3 regions of the Sporosarcina sp. Y352 genome follow, and region 3 is predicted to be linked to each of the others. Evidence: riboswitches for the same ligand, from Rfam matches in the RefSeq annotation. Region 3 holds a riboswitch; each other region holds the start of a gene.
The links. Region 3 has a riboswitch for preQ1 ahead of queC (7-cyano-7-deazaguanine synthase QueC). Riboswitches for the same ligand answer to the same signal wherever they lie in the genome.

Region 1: linked by a shared signal. The riboswitch ahead of queF (preQ(1) synthase) and the one ahead of queC (7-cyano-7-deazaguanine synthase QueC) in region 3 are both predicted to bind preQ1.
Region 2: linked by a shared signal. The riboswitch ahead of AC1TO6_RS09130 (QueT transporter family protein) and the one ahead of queC (7-cyano-7-deazaguanine synthase QueC) in region 3 are both predicted to bind preQ1.

Annotation. Positions count from the first base shown of each region.
Region 1 covers NZ_JBXCJE010000001.1:160,674-162,945, forward strand. Annotated here, with positions in the region: gene AC1TO6_RS00930 (MFS transporter) at 1-990, shown strand, start outside; PreQ1 riboswitch class I at 1,026-1,069, shown strand; gene queF (preQ(1) synthase) at 1,155-1,652, shown strand; gene recQ (DNA helicase RecQ) at 1,843-2,272, opposite strand, start outside.
Region 2 covers NZ_JBXCJE010000004.1:317,776-320,047, reverse strand. Annotated here, with positions in the region: gene AC1TO6_RS09140 (BCCT family transporter) at 1-417, opposite strand, end outside; gene AC1TO6_RS09135 (excisionase family DNA-binding protein) at 605-835, opposite strand; gene AC1TO6_RS09130 (QueT transporter family protein) at 890-1,372, opposite strand; PreQ1 riboswitch class I at 1,380-1,424, opposite strand; gene AC1TO6_RS09125 (DMT family transporter) at 1,539-2,272, shown strand, end outside.
Region 3 covers NZ_JBXCJE010000003.1:102,780-105,051, reverse strand. Annotated here, with positions in the region: gene queD (6-carboxytetrahydropterin synthase QueD) at 1-304, opposite strand, end outside; gene queC (7-cyano-7-deazaguanine synthase QueC) at 301-966, opposite strand; PreQ1 riboswitch class I at 974-1,017, opposite strand; gene AC1TO6_RS06010 (DUF378 domain-containing protein) at 1,430-1,798, shown strand; gene AC1TO6_RS06005 (squalene/phytoene synthase family protein) at 1,921-2,272, opposite strand, start outside.

The DNA of each region.
Region 1 (2,272 bases), on a different contig from region 3:
TTCATGACCGACAAACGAGGTCCATTCCTCATACTAGTACTCGGACTTTTTGCGACGGCGATTTCTCTCTTCCTCTACGCGTTTGTTTCTGGGCCGATGTCACTGCTCGGGGTGCGATTCGTTCATGGTTTTATGGAAGGACTAATTGTTCCCGCAGCCTTCACTTTCCTAGCAAATCGTGCAGAAGGTTCAAAACGTGGTAAAAGTGTTGCAATTTCGGGTGCATTCGTTGGAATGGCCGCAATTTTAGGACCTGCATACGGCGGTATTGTTGCTGCGAAAACAAGCACCTCATTCATTATGGCGGTCAACGGCGGGATTATGCTGTTGTTAGCAATACTAGCATTCTTTGTTCTTCGTTCTTATACATATGTACGAAAACAACCTTCACAAGGTGCTGGTGAATTCCAGGTTATTAATCTGTTCCAGCATCCCGGAATGGTCAGAGCTTTTGCTGGGGCATTCTTTTTAATGTTTTCACAGGGTGTACTAGCTCTTGTTTTACCGTTAAAAGTAGCTTCGCTCGGATTCGATACGAAAACGACGGGGTTATTATTAAGTACATTCGGCGTGGTTGCAATTCTAATCTTTTTATTGCCCATTAATCGAATTTTTGACCGCGTACGACCGGTTGTGACGCTAGCATTCGGAATTGCACTCATGGGATTAAGTATGTTGTTCCTAAGCCAAATGGAAGAATTGAATTACTTGTATGTCGCAATGGGTATTTACGGAGCGGGATTTGCTTTCCTATTCCCATCGATCAACTCACTGCTAATCGATTCTTCGTCTGCTGAATTCCGTGGAAAAGCTTATGGTTATTTCTATGCATTCTTCTCAATAGGCGTTGTTGCTGGTTCGGGACTTATCGGCTTCCTCGACCTAGAATATCGAGGAGCATTCATGCTGACTGGTTTCCTCCTGCTGGCAGTTGCTCTGTATGCGTTAATTGGCTTAACAAAAAGAGAAGCTATTGACAAATCAGAGTAGGTCGTTTAATGTCAGATACGAAATGAATACCCTGTTCGGGAGAGGTTCATAGCGACCCTCTTAAAAAAACTATGGATTACGGAATTTAAGTCATGTGCATTCGATATGGCTCTTTTTTCCGGCGCCTATGGACCTCCCTGACAAATTTATGGGAGGTTTTTTAATTGGCTGGAAGAGATGAGGCAACACTGACCGACTTAACTTTACTCGGTAATCAAAACACAAAATACGTGTATGAATACAACCCTGACGTTTTAGAGTCAGTCGACAACATGCATATCAATCGTGATTATTTCGTGAAATTTAATTGTCCTGAATTCACTTCACTTTGCCCAATGACCGGGCAACCCGATTTTGCAACGATGTATATCAGTTTCATGCCAGACAAAAAGCTAGTAGAGAGTAAAGCACTTAAATTATATCTCTTCAGTTTCCGCAATCATGGCGATTTCCATGAAGACTGTGTCAATATCATTATGAATGATTTAATTAAACTGATTGAACCACGTTACATCGAAGTATGGGGTAAGTTCACACCACGCGGCGGATTATCAATAGACCCTTATTGTAACTATGGTAAACCCGGCACGAAATATGAAAAAATGGCAGAACACCGGATGATGAATCATGATATGTATCCGGAAAAAGTAGATAACCGTTAAAAAATTTAGCTTAAAGAAGTAAACGCTACCCCAATTGCTATGTGGAATTAAATTGTTGTCACCCGTTATTGATTAGCGGTTGGACTATACTTAACATCATTGAAGATAAATCAGTTGTCTATTCAGAAGAATAAAGAGGCAGGTACTATCCCATTTTGGAATAGTACCTGCCTCTTTTTTTCAAAGTTCATCAAGCATTTTGCATTTGATAATTCTTGATTTCTTCCATGAACGGCTCACCGTATCGTTCCAATTTCGCAAGTCCTACACCGTTTACTTCTAGGAACGCATCATTCGTGATTGGCATTCTTGCTGCCATGTCCCGTAATGTTTTATCGGAAAAGACAACGAACGGTGGTACACCGGCTTCTTGAGCCAGTTTCATACGAAGTGCACGGAGCTGATCGAATAACGGATCATCATTTGCGACTTGCATAGTAACAACAGAAACTTTGCGATGTACTGTCACCTTGCCTGTCAGTACATCTTTTCCTGCTTCACTAACATAAATGGTCGGAAATTGCCCATTTTCCACGCCAAGATAACTTTCCGAAATTATAAACTCTATGAAATCAGAAATGTCTTTAGCGCTGCGTCCCTTCATCAAACCATAGGTCGTT
Region 2 (2,272 bases), on a different contig from region 3:
AATCCCCCAGTGGAAGAAAGACTGACGTAAGGATTCTTTGAAAGCTTCATCCGTATTTGGATCTTCCGAGGCTGGACTGATAGCAAAGTGTGATAATGGTTCAGCGGCACCGTAAAAGACAAGGCCGATTCCCATTCCGGCGGAAAACAGCATGGCAATCCAAGTGACTGTAGAGAACTGCGGGCGATCCGTGTCTTTTCCAAGCCGTATTTTACCGAATGGACTAACGATGAAAAAGAAACTGAGCGCTAACATGAATGACATGAGCAGCATATAGTACCAACCGAATGACGACGCAACAAAGTTTCTGGCATTCGTTGTGACGGCTTCAAAACTTTCGGGTGCGAATGCACCATATCCAACGGTCAATATGATAAGACCAATTGTGATATAAAAAACGTTTGATATTTTCTTCATACTTCCCCCTCGTGTTACTGGTAATGTAGAAACAGTTTTTAACTATACTAGCAAAATGTAATGAAAGCAACTGTGCGGTTAAATAAGTATTCCCGTTAATAAGCCTTTCCATTCGTGTTCAGGGACAATGCGGAGTACTCTATTTAAATGAAAATAGCTGAAAATCCATAGATTTTCAGCCGGTTTCTCAATCTTCATCTTTAATGTCGCGATCGGGTGGAATGGGTTCGTTACGCCATTCGTCAATTTGGTGTTTTAATGTTTCAAGCTGTTCTAAATAAAGACCAAACTGATCTTTGTTCACTAGAAATTGTTCGCCGTCATGGACAGAACGAATCCGTCCTTCTCTTACATACTTCTGAATTTGTTCGACGGGCATGCTAAGATATTCTGCAACTTCTTGAATGGAGATATACATCTAAGCCCTCCTTGGAAAATTCAGTTGAAGACAAAGTGGCGAGTGCTGTTTCGGTTAAATCAATTTCTTGAAGTTTAGACGTTTATTCAAAGCCAGCATAATCGGAATTCCAATTGCCATGACAACAAATTCACCGATTGCAACTGTTAACCATGTAAGTAGGAAAGGGAGCTCTAATGCTAGGTTTAACTCGAAAGCAATGATGAACATGGTAAAGGTGAAAACTAGTGTGTTGAAGACCATTCGCTTGAAAACTCCAGATATAAATTTAGCGGAAAATATCGTGATTGAAAGAGCTATAATTGATTGACTCACGCCGAAAAATAGATCATACATGCCAAGTGGAGAAAACAAGTTTGTGACGAATACTCCGAGCACAATACCAAAGAAGAACTTCTTATTAAACACTATAAGGTGGTTGAACAGCTCAGAGATACGAAATTGGATTGCTGAATAAGCCAGTGGTGCTATTAATAGAGATACGGCTACATATAAAGCGGCAATGATCCCGCTTATGGCCATTGTTTTTATTTTCATTACTTATTTCCTCCTAGTTTTTTAGCGTGGGATGGTTACGAACCACGTGTGAACAATTAGTGATTATAGTACATAGTTACTAGTCGTGTCAAGTGAACTTGAAATGTTGGAACTCTCGAATTAAATGGTATCTTCTATATATATAGGGAAAAGGAGCAGTTGAATCATGTCGCAGCGAATTGCCTACACAGTCGTGTTGTTAGGTGCAATCCTATGGGGAACAACGGGCACTGCACAAACGTTCCTCCCGCAAACCATCCATCCATTGACAGTTGGTGCATCACGGCTTGCGGTGGGTGGTTTTTCATTGCTGATTCTATTACTAATCATGCGTAAAATTGATTTCCGGAATTGGCCGTGGAAAGCTACGATTTACGCGGCTATTTCAATGGCCATTTTCCAGTATCTATTCTTTTCTTCTGTCAGATTAACCGGTGTCGCGATAGGGACGGTCGTTACCATCGGCAGTTCGCCTGTTTTTTCTGGAATCATCGAATGGTTCTTGTTAAAGCGCCGTCCGACATTTATTTGGCTTACAGCTACCGCTCTTGCGATTGCGGGGTGTGCACTACTATTTTTAAATAAAGACGGTATCGTTGTTAATCCAGTAGGTGTTTCGATGTCGCTTGGGGCAGGGCTATTGTTTGCCTTTTACGCACTTGTAAACAAAGAAGTACTTGAAAAAACGGATGCTGTACCTGCTGTTGCAGTCATCTTTTCTATTAGTGCGTTGTTGCTGATGCCATTTGTGTTTTTATTCGAAACGGATGGTCTGATTTCTACTCGGGGAATATCTGTGGTCCTGTATCTTGGAATAATTACGACAAGTGTAGCGTACATCCTGTTTTCAACCGGATTAAAAAGAATTCCATCGTCCTCTGCCGTTACCCTATCACTTGC
Region 3 (2,272 bases):
AAATCTGTTCGGCTAATTTCTCAGTTGTAGGGAAGTTAGCCTTAAATTCAGGATGATCATTCAATACGGAATGATCATATTTATCATGAATGAGGGTTTTGAGTTCCTTGAAATCAATCAGAAAACCAATTGAATCCAATTCATTTCCTCCGATTGTTATGTTCAAATAGTACGTATGCCCATGCATCACTTGGCACTTTCCAGCATTTTCACTCGGAATGTAATGCGCCGCCGAAAAATGCATGTCTTTGTTAAGTTCAAAACGAAACGAGTGCTGAACTTGTGGGTAAAATTGCTGCATCATTCGGAAACACCTTCAGACTTTTTAGTAATGTAAGCAGTTAGTCCATCATTTCGTAACACACAAGCTGGACATTCCCCGCAGCCTGAACTTGGAATTCCGTTGTAGCATGTAAGTGTTTTGTGCTGTACAAAATCAAGTGCACCTAATTCATCAGCCATTGCCCAGACCTCGGCCTTATCCAGCCACATTAAAGGCGTATGGATAACAAAGCGCCCATCCATTGCTAAATTCAACGTGACATTCAATGACTTAATAAAATTGTCACGGCAATCTGGATATCCGCTAAAATCAGTTTCACTCACACCCGTTATTAAGTGCCGGGCTCCAATCGCATCCGCATAGACAGCCGCAAACGACAGAAATAGATGATTCCTTCCTGGAACAAAGGTAGAAGGTAATTCACCATCTACTTCTTTTACTTCGATTTCATCACGTGTCAAAGCATTAGCAGATAGTTGATTAATAAGGCTCATATCGAGCAGTTTAAACGACACACCGAGCTCATCCGCAATTTTTCTTGCACATTCAATTTCCGCTGAATGGCGCTGACCATAATCAAACGTGACCGTCGCAACTTCAGCGAAATTTTTCAATGCCCAAATTAGACATGTCGTACTGTCTTGGCCGCCACTGAATACAACGACTGCTTTTTCATTTTTCATAGTAAACATCTCCTTAGTTTTTTTGAGAGGGAGTTTTCGAACCTCTTTTTCGAACAATGTTAATAATAGCATAGGAGTAGAAGCTACTAGTAGTAGTTTCCACTTTAAATAAAATGATATATTTATTCAGTATTTATATACCGATTTAATCCTAATCAATTTTAATATATAAAATGTGATTTGTTGGTACATTCATTTGTATAAAGGGAATTGACATCACCAAGGATCAAAAACGGGAAGCATAAAATATATAGGATTAGTGCCGATTAACTCCACAAATTTTTATGATTTATGTATTAAAACGCTTTTTTAGCAGAAGATAATAACGAATCTTAACAATTACCGAGAAGAGTGTTTTTATGGTGCCCATTCGTAATGATGTAATCCCTTTAAAACTCGAAACGGTATTGCGGATTCAATAATTGTTCGAAACTGCTAATTAAATAAGGGAGGTGTTAAAATCATGAGAACGATACAACGAATTGCCTTGGCTTTGGTAATAATTGGAGCAATCAACTGGGGCTTAATTGGATTCTTTAAGTTTGATTTGGTAGCATCACTATTTGGTGGACAAGAGGCGTTTTTATCACGGGTGGTTTACGGTCTGGTTGGGTTAAGTGGATTGGCTTGCTTGGGTATCTTATTTAATCCAATCGAAGAAACAGTCGCAGATAAAGAAACCAATCGTCGAGGCGTTAATAATCTCAGTTACGATACTGAGTTTGGTGAGGAAACAGACATTGCGAAGTTGCGTGAGTCTTCTAAGAAACCCATTGATGGAAAGAATTCAGCTGACACAAGAAAGCAGGATTCAACAGACAATAAAAAATAAAGGAAGCTGAGCTAAGTTGTGGCATTTGAAAAAACATCCCAGCCTATGTCATATTGACAAGGGCTGGGATGTTTTTTAATGCCTTACCTATACTTTTTCGAAGGTATTAATATAAATAGGTGTCAATTTTCATTAATAATTTCATCAACTGTAGATTCAACTTCAGCTCGTGACATTTTTTCTTTACCACTCTTAAGCGTTTTTAATGTTGTTTTTGCCAAGGCAAGTGGGATTTTACAGAATAAAAGAATGTTTTTAGTGTCTAATGACTCTACATACGCATCCGCTTTATCCAAGTTCTTTGTTGCATAGGAAAACATGTCGTTACGGTCCCAACCATCGGGAATAAAATGAACACCGCGATCAGCATCTTCCTCTTGATTGCGAAGCATATTGACTGCCTGCAAACCACGTCCGTATCCTATAGCTAATTCACGATCTGTTTTAGTTCCATCATACATCTCCCATATATCC